One region of the Paenibacillus sp. MMO-177 genome, then DNA from elsewhere that is predicted to be linked to it. Evidence: a T-box and tRNA genes for the amino acid it is inferred to sense, from the RefSeq annotation. Region 1 holds a T-box; the other holds one or more tRNA genes.
The links. The T-box of region 1 lies ahead of WFK81_RS00565 (valine--tRNA ligase). A T-box ahead of a tRNA ligase gene usually reads a tRNA of that ligase, here a tRNA-Val.
Positions count from the first base shown of each region.

Region 2: it encodes a tRNA-Val, which carries the amino acid that the T-box ahead of WFK81_RS00565 (valine--tRNA ligase) is inferred to sense. The anticodon was not compared.

Region 1 is NZ_JBBCUR010000001.1:121,600-129,163, reverse strand. Features, by position in the region: gene WFK81_RS00580 (LysM peptidoglycan-binding domain-containing protein) at 1-1,202, shown strand, start outside; gene WFK81_RS00575 (TetR/AcrR family transcriptional regulator) at 1,253-1,852, opposite strand; gene WFK81_RS00570 (MDR family MFS transporter) at 2,086-3,588, shown strand; T-box leader at 3,661-3,895, shown strand; gene WFK81_RS00565 (valine--tRNA ligase) at 3,987-6,638, shown strand; gene WFK81_RS00560 (bifunctional folylpolyglutamate synthase/dihydrofolate synthase) at 6,666-7,564, shown strand, end outside.
Region 2 is NZ_JBBCUR010000002.1:1,011,983-1,019,546, forward strand. Features, by position in the region: gene WFK81_RS10200 (MBL fold metallo-hydrolase) at 1-21, shown strand, start outside; gene WFK81_RS10205 (DUF3892 domain-containing protein) at 178-411, shown strand; gene WFK81_RS10210 (hypothetical protein) at 464-628, opposite strand; gene WFK81_RS10215 (DUF2524 family protein) at 782-985, shown strand; gene WFK81_RS10220 (plastocyanin/azurin family copper-binding protein) at 1,134-2,399, shown strand; gene WFK81_RS10225 (cupredoxin domain-containing protein) at 2,410-3,111, shown strand; gene WFK81_RS10230 (RNA polymerase sigma factor) at 3,221-3,793, shown strand; gene WFK81_RS10235 (anti-sigma factor) at 3,790-4,527, shown strand; gene WFK81_RS10240 (cupin domain-containing protein) at 4,583-4,921, opposite strand; gene WFK81_RS10245 (acyltransferase family protein) at 4,869-6,047, opposite strand; tRNA gene WFK81_RS10250 (tRNA-Val) at 6,215-6,287, shown strand; gene WFK81_RS10255 (CBO0543 family protein) at 6,469-6,936, shown strand; gene WFK81_RS10260 (asparagine synthase) at 7,017-7,178, shown strand; gene WFK81_RS10265 (cation diffusion facilitator family transporter) at 7,359-7,564, shown strand, end outside.

The sequences.
Region 1 (7,564 bases):
GAGGCAGTCTGCAGACGCTGGAGCATTGGATTCCGGTCGAAATTACGCTGCCGCTTAACCGGGTATCCCGGCTCGACGACATATCGGTAGAAATTGATAATTTTGATGTGGATTTATTGTCCGCGCGGACGCTTAATGTGACCGGGGTATTATCGCTTAGAGGTATTCTGGTTGAACCGCTTCCGGATGCGGAAGAGGCATGGCGCGAGGAGCCGATAACAGTCGTCCATGAGCGCGAAGCTTCGAATGAAGAATCCGAATTCGAGGCATCGGCTCAATCGGACATTGAAGCCCAGCCTCAGGAAACCTGGCAGTCCGTAAGCCAGCAGCCTTATTTTACAGGCTTTGCAGGCCAGCTGCCTGGAACGAAAAGAGCTCAGGAAGATGAGTTTGAGGAAGAGGAAGAAAGCTTCGAAGCATTTGAGGAAGAGGAGCAGGAAGCAGAGATAGACGAAGCCGATGAAGCGGATGCTTCCGTTACGATCTCGGCTTCGCCGAGGGACAGCGGCTGGTCTGCTTCGCAGTGGTTCCAATCGAGCCAGCCGGCAAATCAACCGGTGAATCAGCCGGTGAATCAGCCGGTGAATCAACCGGAGGCCTCATTCTATCAGCCAACGGTTCCTCCTCAAGCGCCTCCTCCATCGCAGAGGGAGGATACTTACGTTTACGAGCAGGAGAGCGAAGAGGACTGGCAGGAAGAGTCGTTAGCCGAGCAGGCGGATGAACCAAACGAGGAGGCTTTTGCTTCCTTTGGCGGTGAGTCGGCCGTCGAAGCGGAATGGCAGGCTCAACCGGAGGCTCCTCGCGTGCCGGACAACGAGAAGCAGGAGATCCGGATAGGCGTCGGCAGCAAGCAGCCGGACAACAATCCGGAGCAGGCGCCAAATGTTGGTCTGATGACGCTGCTGCAGACGAGCAAGCGGGAGCAGGCTGCCCGCCAAGCGGCGGAAGAGGTTGCGGCCAAGCAGGCGGAACAGGCAAAAACCCGTTCATCCGGCGACGATATCGAGTGGAAGACCTTATTCCTCGGCAAGCAATCGGAGGAGAACGAATTCCGCAAAATCCGTGTCTGCATCGTTCAAAGAGATGAGACCCTGGAGTCGATTGCGGTCAGATACAGCTTGAATCCGCGCGAGATTCTGCTGTATAACGGCTTGAACGAATCTTCCGTTGCGGAAGGACAGCTGCTCTATATTCCATAATCAAAAAAAGCTCCTCTCTCAGCCTTCTCTTGGCTGACGGAGGAGCTTTTTTAAGCTTTGAACAGCGGATTCAGCATGGTCATGCAGAAATTGTCCGCAATCTGTTCGATCGAATAACCCAGCACCTTCGAATAATAGAGAAGAGATTCGGGAGCCATGGCACTGATCAGCATATGGGCCGTAAATTCGGGAACAAGCGCGATAACTTCGTCTTTGCGCTGCGCTTCCTGAAGGAGAGATAGAAATAGATTGTTTAATTTCAGGTAGTTTGGACTTTTATAAAAATCGATTTCATCCGGTTTGCACGTCTTGTTGACCTTGATCACGTTCAACCATTCCAGCTGATCATTCGAGAATACGATCAGGCGACGGAGAACGGCTGTCAATCTGTCCCGGACAGGTTTATCGGCGAGCGGCTCAAGCAGCCGGCGGATGTCCTCCATCAGATCCTCGAAGGTGTCATTCATCAGGTCCATGCATAGGTCGGATTTATTCGCATAACGTCTGTACAGCGTGCCTTGTCCAATTTGAATGGATTTAGCAATCTGGTGCATGCTGACGGCTTCAACGCCGTGTTCGGCAAAAAGGGACCTTGCGGCTTGCAAAATCATCTTGCTCACCTCTTGCGAGTCCTTCTTTTTATCGGTCATGCGCGCACCCTCCATTTCATGAAAAAATAATAAAGCGTGACTGTATTGACAAAGCGGACAATTGTCCGGTATCATACGTTAGCGGACAATTGTCCGCAGTCGTCTTACGCCTTACTCATTTTACTGCTGGATAGTTAACAGGTCAAGGCGTCGGCGGATTTGCAAATAGAGAGAGAGTAACTTGCTGCCAAGCAAGAATTACTTCAATATTTTTTAGGAGGAGAAAGAAATTCATGACTGAAGCAACAAACAACAGCTCCATGCCTATCAAATCCATTATGGTGCCGCTGCTTGCGATCATTGTGGGGATGTTCATGGTTATTCTTGACGGCACGGCGATGAATGTCGCGATTCCTAAGCTGCGTGAAGATTTCGGGGGAGCGAGCCTGTCGCTTATTCAGTGGACGGTAACCGGCTATGCCCTTGCGCAGGCTGCCGTTATTCCGCTTGCCGGATGGTTATCCGACCGTTTCGGCGCGAAGCAAATCTATCTGACCTCCATCGTTCTGTTTACAGTTGGTTCCGCGCTTTGCGCATTTGCGACAACCGCTGAACAATTGATTATTTTCCGTATTATTCAAGGCCTGGGCGGCGGTATGGTTGCCCCGATTGCAATGGCCTTTACTTACCGTTTAAGTCCTCCCGGCAAACAAGGTGCCGTTATGGGCATGATCGGTATTCCGATGCTTCTGGCGCCTGCTCTTGGACCCGTTCTTGCCGGCTGGCTGGTTGACTATGTAACGTGGCACTGGATCTTTATCATTAACATCCCCGTTGGCGTTGTGGCGGTTGTTCTTGGCCTTCGCACCTTGCCGGCTTTGGCCCGCCAAACGGTTCCGCAGCTTGACGTGCTTGGCATGATCTTCGCTCCGCTGGCTTTCGCCGGTCTTGCTTACGGCGTTAGCGAAGGCGGTACGGACTGGGGCTCCACGAAAACATTGACCGGCCTTATCGTAGGCGGCGTCTCGCTTATCATCTTTATTATCGTGGAATTGAACCGCAAACAGCCGCTTCTTGAGCTTCGCGTGTTCAAATCGTCGGATTTCTCCAAAGGGATTGTCGTTCAGTGGGTATCCCAAATTGCTCTCTTCGGCACATTGTTCCTGTTCCCGCTGTTCCTGCAGACAGCCAAAGGCTACTCTGCGCTTGATACCGGCTTGATCCTGCTTCCGCAGGCTTTGGCCGCAGCGGTCTTTATGCCGATTGGCGGCAAGCTGTTTGACAAGATTGGCGCTCGCCCGCTTGTCATGAGCGGTCTGGCCATCGTAACGATCGGAGCGTTCCTCTTGTCGAACATCTCGTCGGACGCAACGGTAGGCTCGTATATCTTGCCGCTGATTCTGCTTGGAGCGGGTATGGGTCTTTCGATGATGCCGCTGAATACGCATATTATTCAATCGGCTCCTCCCGAGCTGGTCAGCCGCGTAACATCGCTTACGAGCGCAGCCCAGCAGGTTATGACATCCTTTGCGGTAGCGGGACTTGCAACGATTCTGGCTAGACGCACCGAGCATTACATGGCTTCCGAAATGGCGGCTGGAGGCATTGCGAATCCTGCCGATATCACGCCTGTGATTGCTTCCCATGTGGCGTCTTCCTCTTACGGGGATACGTTCCTGATTCTTGCGATTATCGGTGTCGTTGGCACGCTGGTCGGGTTCCTGCTCTCGAAGCCGAAGCGCGCGGAAGGCGCAAACGCGGAAAAAGCCGAAATGCCAATGATGATGGGTCACTAATTAGGCGTAGACGCAAGTTGACTTTCGGGGACATCTTGGATAAAATATGCTATATCTGATTTTTTTCAACATATATTGACGTTGAAGGGGAAGAGTAAGCAGCCAAGCCTTCAGAGAGCGGGACTGTAACGCTGAAAGGTACCGCAGGAATTTACTGCTTCGCTTGTCGCCCCGGAGTTGCTTGAATGAAGCGGGTTCATCCGTTATTTCAGGCCGGCCGCAGCCGTTATCTGTTTGAGTGCCGTGCTTGCTTTTCTGGGGTGCGGAACAAAGGTGGTACCACGGAAGATAACCTTTCGTCCTTTGCTATAAGGGCGGAAGGTTTTTTTGTATTTCTATCCATGCAATGACAGGAATGGCAATGCTTGCGAAGTAAAATTTTTTAGGAGGATGTAAAGATGTCAGACAAGACAACGATGCCGACGACTTACGATCCGAAGGCAGCTGAGCAGAAATGGTACGACTTCTGGCAGCAGGGTCAATTTTTCAAGGCGGGCCAGCGCCCGGAAGCAAAGCCTTTTACGATCGTAATCCCGCCGCCAAACGTTACGGGGATGCTTCATATCGGGCATGCGCTCGATTTCACCCTTCAAGATATTATTATCCGCACCAAACGGATGCAGGGCTTTGACACGCTGTGGCTGCCTGGCACCGACCATGCGGGTATCGCTACTCAAACCAAGGTGGAACAGAAGCTGCGCGAGCAGGGGCTGAGCCGTTACGACCTTGGCCGCGAGAAATTCCTGGAGCAGGTTTGGGACTGGAAAGAGCTTTATGCGAACACCATTCGCGAGCAATGGGGCAAAATGGGACTGTCTCTGGACTATTCCCGCGAACGTTTTACATTGGACGAAGGTTTGTCCAAGGCGGTACGCGAAGTATTCGTCCGTTTGCACGAGAAGGGCCTTATCTACCGCGGCAAAAAGATTATCAACTGGGATCCGGCTGCCCGCACGGCTTTGTCCGATATTGAAGTAGAGTACAAAGAGCTGAACGGCCACCTGTACCATCTCCAGTATCCGCTCAAGAACGGTAGCGGTTATATTACCGTTGCTACAACGCGTCCGGAGACGATGCTTGGCGATACGGCCGTAGCGGTTCATCCGGAAGACGAGCGTTACAAGCATCTGATTGGACAGCTGATCGTACTGCCGGTCGTTGGACGCGAGATTCCGATTATTGCCGATGAATACGTTGAGAAGGATTTTGGATCCGGCGCGGTAAAAATTACGCCTGCGCATGACCCGAACGACTTCGAGGTTGGCCTGCGCCATGACCTGCCGCAAATCATCGTCATGGATGAGACGGGCACCATGAACGAGCATGCGGGTCCTTATCAAGGTCTCGACCGTGCGGACTGCCGCAAGAAGCTGGTCAAGGATCTGCAGGAGCAAGGCGTTTGCATCCGCATCGAGGACCACGTGCATCAGGTCGGTCACAGCGAGCGCAGCGGCGCGGTTGTTGAGCCGTACTTGTCGACGCAATGGTTCGTTGCGATGAAGCCGCTGGCTGAACGCGCAATCGAAGCGCAGAAATCCGGCAATGGCGTTAACTTCGTGCCGGACCGCTTCGAGAAAATTTATTTGAACTGGATCGAGAATGTCCGCGACTGGTGTATTTCACGCCAGCTGTGGTGGGGCCACCGCATTCCGGCATGGTACTGCGAATCCTGCGGCGAGATGCATGTTGCCCGCGAGGACGTAACCGCCTGCGCGGCTTGCAGCAGCACATCGCTCCGTCAAGATGAAGACGTTCTGGATACTTGGTTCAGCTCCGGGCTTTGGCCGTTCTCCACGCTCGGCTGGCCGGAGGAAACGGAAGACTTCAAACGTTACTACCCGACGGATGTTCTTGTAACGGGTTATGACATCGTTTATTTCTGGGTTGCGCGCATGATCTTTACGGCGCTTGAGTTCACGGATCAAATTCCGTTCAAGGACGTGCTGATGCACGGTCTCGTCCGCGACGCGGAAGGACGCAAAATGTCCAAATCGCTTGGCAACGGCGTTGACCCGCTTGACGTCATCGAGAACTACGGTGCCGATGCGATGCGTTACATGATCTCGACGGGCAGCACGCCGGGTCAGGATCTGCGCTTCCGGATCGAGAAGGTCGAGCAGGCCCGCAACTTCGCGAACAAGATTTGGAACGCATCCCGTTTCGCTCTGATGAACCTTGAAGGCTTCACGGCTTCCGATATCGATATCAAGAGCAATCTCGGTACAGCTGAGCGCTGGATTCTGCATCGCCTGAACGAAACGGTGCGCGAAGCTACCCGTCTGATCGACAGCTACGAGTTCGGCGAAACCGGCCGTATTTTGTACAACTTCATCTGGGATGATCTGTGCGACTGGTACATCGAATTTGCCAAGCTTAACCTGTACGGCACTGACGAGCAGGCAAAACGCGCGACGCAGTCGGTACTGGCTTACGTGCTTGACCGTACGCAGCGTCTGATTCATCCGTTTATGCCTTATATCAGCGAAGAAATCTGGCAGCATCTGCCGCATGAAGGCGAATCGATTACCGTAGCCGCTTGGCCGGTATACGACGAGGCTCTTGAAGCGCCGGAAGCGGTAAAAGAGATGGAGCTTCTCATGGACATTATCCGTGCGGTACGCAACGTTCGCGCGGAAGTGAATGTGCCGATGAGCAAGAAGGTTGAGCTGATGATCAAGCCTTCCGGCGAAGCCGAGGCGGCGATTGTCAGCCGCAACGAGGAATTTATCAGACGTTTCTGCGGCACTTCGTCGTTTGAGACCGGTCTTGGCCTGACCGCTCCGGATAAAGCCATGACGGCAATCGTAACCGGTGCGGAGCTTTACCTGCCTCTTGCGGGACTGATCGATATTTCGCAGGAGATCGCGCGTCTCGAGAAAGAGCTGGCAACGCTCAACTCCGAAGTGGAGCGCGTTGAGAAAAAGCTTGGCAACGAAGGCTTTGTTGCGAAGGCACCGGCCAAAGTCATTGAAGAAGAACGCGCCAAAATGGCAGACTACGCAAGCAAACGCGATAAGGTTCTTGCGCGCATCGAAGAGCTGCGCAGCTAATGATCTGATGGAAGAAGGACGTTTACGATGATCGAAAACGGAACAGAAACGGAACGAAGCGGCATGCTTCGTTCCTATAAGGAAGCGGTCGATTGGATCAACGGGCTTATTCCGTTTGGAATCCGCCCGGGTCTTGACCGCATTGAGCAGCTGCTGGAGCGCCTTAACAACCCGCACCGCAGGCTCAAATTTATTCACATTGCGGGTACGAACGGCAAAGGTTCGACCTGCGCGTACTTAACAAGCGTATTGATGAAATGCGGATACGATGTAGGGACGTTTACTTCGCCATATATTACGAAGTTCACGAACCGGTTTCAATATAACGGCAAGGATATTGAAGAAGAAACTCTTCTTCGTCTGGCCAATGTGCTTAAGCCGCATGTAGAAGAACTAGCAGAGACCGAGCTCGGCTCGCCTACGATGTTCGAAGTGTCTACGGCTCTTGCGATTTTGTTCTATGCGACCGTTACTTATCCGGATTACGTCGTTTGGGAAACGGGGCTCGGCGGCAGAATGGACGTTACGAATATCGTTACTCCCGTCATCTCCGTTATTACGAATGTCGGCCATGACCATATGGACCGGCTCGGCAACACGCTTGAGGCCGTAGCCTTCGAGAAAGCAGGCATCATTAAAGCCGGCGTTCCGGTAGTAAGCGCCGTGGATCAACCCGAAGTCGTTGAGGTTGTGAAGCGGACGGCCGCGGAAAAGAAGAGCACGCTGTATCTGTTAGGCGAGCAGTTCAACATTAAGGAACTGTCTAGCGAAGAGGATGAGCAAACCTTCCGTTTCGAAGGCATGTTCCGTGCTATAGAACCGCTCACGATTACGCTTAACGGCGCGCATCAGCGGACGAATGCCGCCGTTGCGGTTATGACGCTTGAAGTGCTTCGCCAATATTACGCTTTGATCGTAGAAGACGA
Region 2 (7,564 bases), on a different contig from region 1:
ATTTACGAAATTCAAAAATAACAAGCAGACATCCACCGCGCTACTGGCGCTGCAGACATCCGCTCTTGCTGTAGCTTATGCAAACGGATGGAGTCCGGTCAAAGAATTGTTGTGCTTACAGGCGCATGCATGCATTTTGCCGATTCGATCCATACTATTATCGGGAGGATGATAAATATGGATCACACACAAGAAGAAGTAGTTGCCGTACGCAAGAACGGAGACGGCGATATTGTTGAGCTGCAGTTAACGTCTGGCAAGGTCGTCGATTATAAAACCGCTCAAACGATGGTTAAAAATAATGAAATTGCGGGATTAAACGTTTTTAAAGGCCGCGACCATGAAGATCATCTCCGCTCTAACGCGGATGGCCGCAAGGACAATAATCTCGACAATCTGCCAACCTTCTAAAACCGGAAAATCGGCTGCCGCAATCGCGGACAGCCGATTTTTTCTTATCCTATCATTTTTTCTTCGTTTCAGGAGGCAGCTTTCTGCGCCATACATGTGTCTGATCGTAAGAAAAGGAGTCTTTGACGACAAACCTTGCCACACAAGCGCTAACCGTACCCACGATGCCAAACAAGCCTAGAAGCCATACGGCCATATAGGCATATTCCTGTGCCAAACGATACCGCCTCCTATTAGTTTTGCAAATGCTTTCTATACAGGTATGTACGGCCGGAATCTAATATGCTAATTTTGTCACAAGTTTGAATCATAATTCCTGATCCGGAACATACTAAATAGCGGGCAATCGCTTCTACAATACAGAGGGAGAGTGACTTCTGCCATGACTTCAGATTTGAACAGCAGCTATGATTGCGCAAATGCTTCTACCGATTTGCCTAATCTTATTTCACAGCTTGACTCGTTAAGAAACGGTTCCGCTTCCACAGCCGAGCAACAGGAAGAAATAAACCGGCTCGAGAATCAGATTCGGTTCATTCAGAACAAATGCGATATACCGCATAGTAATCATTAATAACGAGACACGAAAGGTCCATGCTGATACGCATGGACCTTCCCCTTTTTTATAAACTCCGCAAATAATTTCAATTCCCGTCAAACCGCTTTTTCATTTCCTTCGTTACCTCCTATAAGAGACCATTATTCTTTAAGGAGGAATTAACATGACCGCCAAAAAATTAACGATGTTTATGTTTGCCGCCGTACTCTTAACCGGTCTGCTGTCGTCTGTCATTGGAGCTTCGGCGGCGGAGCCGCCATCCGCGCCTGCTTCCGTAACAACCGATGCCGATACCGCCGCGAAGCTTGGACTGCTGCTGGGTGACGGCAGAGGCGTTAACGACGCCTACCTCGCCAAACAGACTACCCGCATGCAGGCAGCCATCATCTCTTTGCGCCTGAACGGCCATTTGAAGGAAGCAATGGCGGCTACTAGTGCTTCTACTTTTAAAGACGCAGACAAAGCAGGCAAATCCAACGTTCCGATTCTCGCTTATTTGAAGCAGCATCCCGAACTGGGCTGGGCCGGCAACCCCGACGGTACCTTCCACCCGAACGATCCCGTCAGCGCGCAGCAGCTGTACAAAGTTCTTCTCGAAAATATCGGCTTCCGTTCCGGCTCCGAGTTCGCTTACGCGGATACGTTGACCTTTGCGGCTTCCAAAGGAATGGCATCCATTGCGGCAGCCAGCCCGCTGACCAACGCGCATCTTGCCACAGCGCTTATCGAGGCCTTAACGGTACAAACCCCGCAAGGGCAATCCTTTTTCAGCAACCTCCAGCAGAAAGGCGTACTCCCGCAATCCGCAGCACTTCCTCAAGGGAAAAGAGTTCAACTGCGAAGCCATCAAGAGCTGGGTACTTATCTGACCGACAATAATGGCATGACCTTATACTATTTCACGAAGGATGCCGAGAATATCAATGCTTGCGGGGGGCAATGCCTCGTTAACTGGCCTGTGTTTACATCGGGCGAGCTGCAGATTCCCGCTTTCCTGAATAAAGCCGACTTCTCGAGCATCACCCGTGCCGACGGCACGAAGCAATGGACTTACAAGGGCTACCCGCTCTATTACTTTATCAAGGATACACAGCCGGGTGATGTATTTGGCCAGGACGTAAATCAGGTATGGTTTGTTATTAATCCGTCTGCCTTCAAAGGCATGACCCCGGAAGCCAAAACCTACCGGATCGATATTAAACAGTTCTCTTTCGGCACGGAACCTCTGACCGTTGAAGCCGGCTCCAAGATAACGTTCACCAACTACGATGAGATGGAGCATAACGCGGTAGCCGTCGATGGCAGCTTTAAAGTTCCCGTGCTCAAAACAGGAGAGTCCTATACGATTACTCTTGATAAACCGGGTACCTACAATTACTATTGCGAGCTGCACAAGTCGTTTATGACCGGTGAGATTATTGTGAAATGAGGGATATACCATGAAGTTTATAACTAGCAAAAGCTTGCTGCTCTTGTTGTCCGGGCTATTGTTTGCGATTTTATTGGCAGCTTGCGGCAGCTCAACCGATAAGGCGGCCTCCGCTCCCCCTCCATCGCAGGAGGCAGCGACCGTCACGCCTAGCCCTACCCCGGAAGCATCCATGTCTAGCGAAGAGCATGAAGATATGCAGCATGAATCAGCCGCCCATACGGAATCTCCATCTCCGTCTGCAGCTCCGGAAGCATCGGCAACGGCCAAACCGCAAGCAACGGTGATGACGACTGCGACGGCTGCACCAAAACCGAAGCCTTCGATTTCCCCCTCCCATGATGATCATCGTGGCGGGCGCTCTAACGATGATGATGATTCCAAGGCATCTCCTGCCGGCGAGGATCATCCAAAAAGCTCGCCTGCAGCTAATGCATCGGATACGGATGATGGCGGCAAGGAATATGTCGTTGAAATTACGAATTTCGCCTTCTCCCCTGCCAAGCTGGAAATAAAGCCGGGAGACCGCGTTAAATTTATTAATAGAGACGAAATCAAGCATAGCGCGACAGCCGACGACAGTTCTTTTGACACCGGACTGCTAGCGGAGAATGAAGCCAAAACCGTTACCTTTGATAAAACAGGCGAGTTCGCTTATCACTGTATGCCGCATCCGGGCATGCAGGCCACGATTAGCGTCTCGGACAAATAGAAGGAATGAAGGGATAACCATACCTGGTTGTCCCTATTTCCTTTCGTATTGCGCAGCTGTAAACACTTGATAGAATAGAATTATATTATCCTCTTGGAGGTACCATCGTATGCGGGAGCTTACGGATCATCAATTGATGCTGCTCATTCAGAGCAAGCAGAGCGAGGCGCTTTCCGTTTTATATGACCGTTACTCGTCTCTCGTTTATTCCTTCGCCTGGAAAACCTTAAAGGACGAGGGTGTTGCAAAAGAAATCGTCCAGGCCGTATTTATGAGGTTATGGACAACCAAATCCGTCTATGATCCCGAGCAAGGCAGGTTCTCCAGCTGGCTGCTGACCATTACCCGCAATATTACGACCGACTGGCTGCGCAAAAGACGGAGAGACACGGCTCCCCTTGTTCAGGTCGAACCGGAGCAGCTGGCTAAAATCCCGGATGAGGCTTCCGCTACGCCGGAAACGGCTGCCGTTAACAGCGCGATGAAGGACCAAATCCGCAGCGCCTATCGCGATTTATCCGCCCAGCAGATCCATTTGCTTGAGCATTTCTATTGGCAGGGCTACAGCATCAGCGAGCTTGCAGCTATATATAACCAGCCCATAGGAACGGTAAAGAATCGTCTGCATCAGACGCTAAAAATATTACGCAGGCATCTCGTGGCCGAAGGAGAGCAATCATGAAGCAGCAAAATGTGACGGTTTGCCATAATGCCCTAGACTATATTTCAGGTGCTTGTTCCGATAAGGAAAAGAGAGCTTTTGAACGTCATCTTCCAAGCTGCCCGGCCTGCCAATCCGACCTTGAAGAGCTCCGTCTCGTATGGGAATCTCTCCCTTCCGATATGGAGCTGATCGAACCGCCAGCTGACTTGAAGCAGCAGGTCATGGACGCCGCGCTGGCCTCTGTTCAACCGCAACCGGCAAAACGTTCCTTCAGGAAGCTAACCTGGGGAGCTGCTGCCGCAGCCGTACTTGCCGTATTGGTTGCCGGCACGGCATGGAATGTGGAGCTGTACCGCAGCCGAAACGGACCGGACGTTATCCCTATCGAACAGGCGTTGTCCGTATCCGCCTCCCAGATCAATCAGCTTATATCGTTAAAGCCCGTATCGGATGAAGTCGCTTCGTCCTACGCCGTCGCCTGTATTGTGGATAACGGAAGCAACAAGCAATTTGTCGTCTATGTATTTGGCGCGCCGGCTTCCAAGGACAGCTCCGTCTATCAGGTATGGCTTAACCATGCCGGGCAAAAGGACAGCGCAGGCACTTTCCGGGTTGATGACAAAGGTATCGGAGTACTCGCGATGCCTATATCCGGCGATACGCTTGCTTTTGACTCCATTGGCATTACGCTTGAGCCTGACGACCACGGCAACCAGCCTCGGGGAACAAGATTGTACAGCTCGATCTCCTGATGAATAAAAACCGCCATCCGTACGGTCGGGTACGAATGGCGGTTTTTTTACTCGATTAGGAAGGATATCTGTCTCCCCTGGTTGTAGGCTCCGAAATGACAAGAAACTGAATGTCGAGATCCGATTTGTTGAACATCTGGTGCGGAGTACGCGGGGCTACGTGAATCCCTTCGTGCGCTTCCAGCTCAAAGGTCTCGCCGGCAATCTCAATCGTTGCCGTTCCTTCAAGAACAAAGAAAAACTGCTGGGACTTCTCGTGGTAATGGCGCGTTTCCGCCGTATGCGGCGGCATTTTCTCATGGATGATGCTCAAATCCTGCTGTTTCAGCAGATGCCAGCCGTCACATTGGTCCCCCCATATGTAGTGTTCCGCGTTTTGTCTGCTTGTCTTCATATCGGTCTCTCCTTGTTGTCCAGTCTCGCCCAAGCTTCATTGAAGGCTGCTCCAACAACCGGTATGATGCATAAGCTCCGCTTAATGAGGTTATTAATACGATTATTTCAATGGCCCATATTGGCATAATATTATTAAGCATATAAATAAAAGTCAATAATAAAACGGCATGGAGCAAATAAAGCGAATAAGAGATTTTACCCAAGAATGCGATTGGCCTCCAATGAAGAATTTGCGAAATTCCCTTTAGAGATAAGGCGCATATGAGAAGCAAGACGACTCCAATCGTAATACCCCAGTCAGCGGCCAGACTCAACCATGCCCCATCAATTCCTATCAGCTTCCCTATAACCGCATCGCTAATTCCGGCATAGGTATAAAAAAACAATCCCCCTGCAAGCATTGCAAGCTTTATTCTCCGAGAAAAGCCGCTTATACGGAGAAGTATGCCTTCTCTATTCTTGGCAAGGCATGCGCCCACTATAAACATTCCGATGTAATGAAGCGTGTACAAATAATTCGTTGAAATCGGATTCTGGTTAGCCAGCTGAATTAAAAGATTCCCCAGATATGAGATGAGGGATAAAGCTAACGCTAATCCCAGATTTGTTCTCCATCCAGAGCGAATAACCACAATCATCACCAGCGGGAATATAAGCGAGATCCGCATCTCCTGCGTTAATGACCAGACAACCGGATTAATGGCCGTCTCCATATACTCGGGAACAAGCAGCAAATGACGTATGACCGTATTGAAGGTTAATGGCTCCGTCCACCATTCAAGCCGTAGAGCACTGAAGCTTTTATCCGGATCGTAGACAAGCTTATAGAGCAAAATGCTGATCAACATAATGATCAGAAAAGGAATATAGATCCGGCAAGTTCGTTTAATTATGTAAGAGGAGTACGAAAATCTTTTATTGCCGTAAAAGGGCAACGATAATACGAAGCCGCTTAGCACAAAGAAAAAAATAACGGCCTCATGGCCCGCCTTTAAGATTCGAAGCGGCGTATAATTCAGTATATCAATCCACGATACAGCATTTAAAATAATAATGAAGTGACTAAACACCACGGTTAAGGCAGCTAATCCTCTCAAGGAGTCGAGCTCCTCATATCGCCTCATTTTCATCCTCCTATTTGTACAATCCTTTATGTTACAAAATGTATCACAAAAGTTTAAAAGATGGAAGCTGTATCCTGAATTAATTGATTAAAAGGCTGTTAAATTTATGCTTCAATTGTGTTGACATTCATTTTGGATGCTGATATATTAATATTCATCACTCACATGATCTGTTAGCTCAGCTGGGAGAGCACTATCTTGACAGGGTAGGGGTCAGTGGTTCGAGCCCACTACAGATCATACATCTAAAAAGCCGCAAAGCCTTGATAACTCAAGGGTTTGCGGCTTTTTCTATTTCTTAATGGCTGTTTATCCTCTAGCGTAACTGGAAACAATAACAGGCATTAGCCGCGAATATAGATTTACTCAACTTATTGAGCTACTGGTCCTTCAATTCTGCAAATTTGGAGTTTAAAAAACCATGGATATGATCATTCTTTACTCGGTTTGCATCATCATAGTAATTCTGTTGATTATCTTTATTAGAAAGAAAAATTTGATCGAAGCTCAAATTAGTTTTTTATTTATGCAGGTTCCAACCTGGTTATTTGGTTCCTTGGTTGTTAAAGGGGGATTAATCGAATATCCCGTTGGATTACTTAGCGTTGTGTATAAAGCAAGCTTCACCTTCGAGTTTTTTGTATTTCCTTCCATAAGCGCCATCTTTAATGTTCATTTCCCAAAAGGGAAACCCTGGTATTACAAGACGGGTTACATCCTTATATTCCCTGCAGTTATGACCTTAATAGAAGTCTACCTTGAAAAAAACACGGAATTGATCAAATACTTAAATTGGACATGGTATATGAGCTTCATCTCGATCACCTTAACTCTTTTATTGTCTTATTGGTACTACCTTTGGTTTTTTAGTAAAGTGACAAAAGCTTAGCTTGGGCGAGCTTCATGAATTTTCTGCCTGAAATCGCACAAACTATATTGTCTTGCAAAACAACCGAAGGAGTGGATATCATGCGTGAAGGTTTGATTCCTGCCGTTCTCGGAACTGTCGTGTCGGCCTCTGGTGCGTCCCTGATAAGAAAAAGCAAGTATAAGCTTGTAGGTACCGGCGTTCTCGGATTTGGCCTGGCCCATATGGTGCTTGGCGCCATTGACCTGATTGAGCACCGTTAGTTTTGCAGGACAAGCAGGGAGGGAGCCCTTGGCTCCCTCCCTTTCCGCTGACTTTTTAACTGCGCCTAAAAATCTTGACCCGTTGCAACACTGTTTCTCTAGACCCACACGACCTTCATCATATATGATAAGGGTCGTTGTTTTTTTGCGTGGTTAGGAAATTACTGGAGGTTGTAAAGAGTGAGCGATTTAAACGTATCAAGTACAAAAGTTTCCTCGAATGTCTTTGCCATCTGGATCAGCTTATTCAGCAATCTGATTCTGACGGGCATTAAACTAATTGTAGGCCTTATGTTCAAAAGCCAGGTTCTAATTGCCGACGGTGTACATAACGCCGGCGACGTCATTGCGTCGATGGCTGCCTTGGGCGCGGCAAAGGTTGCGCA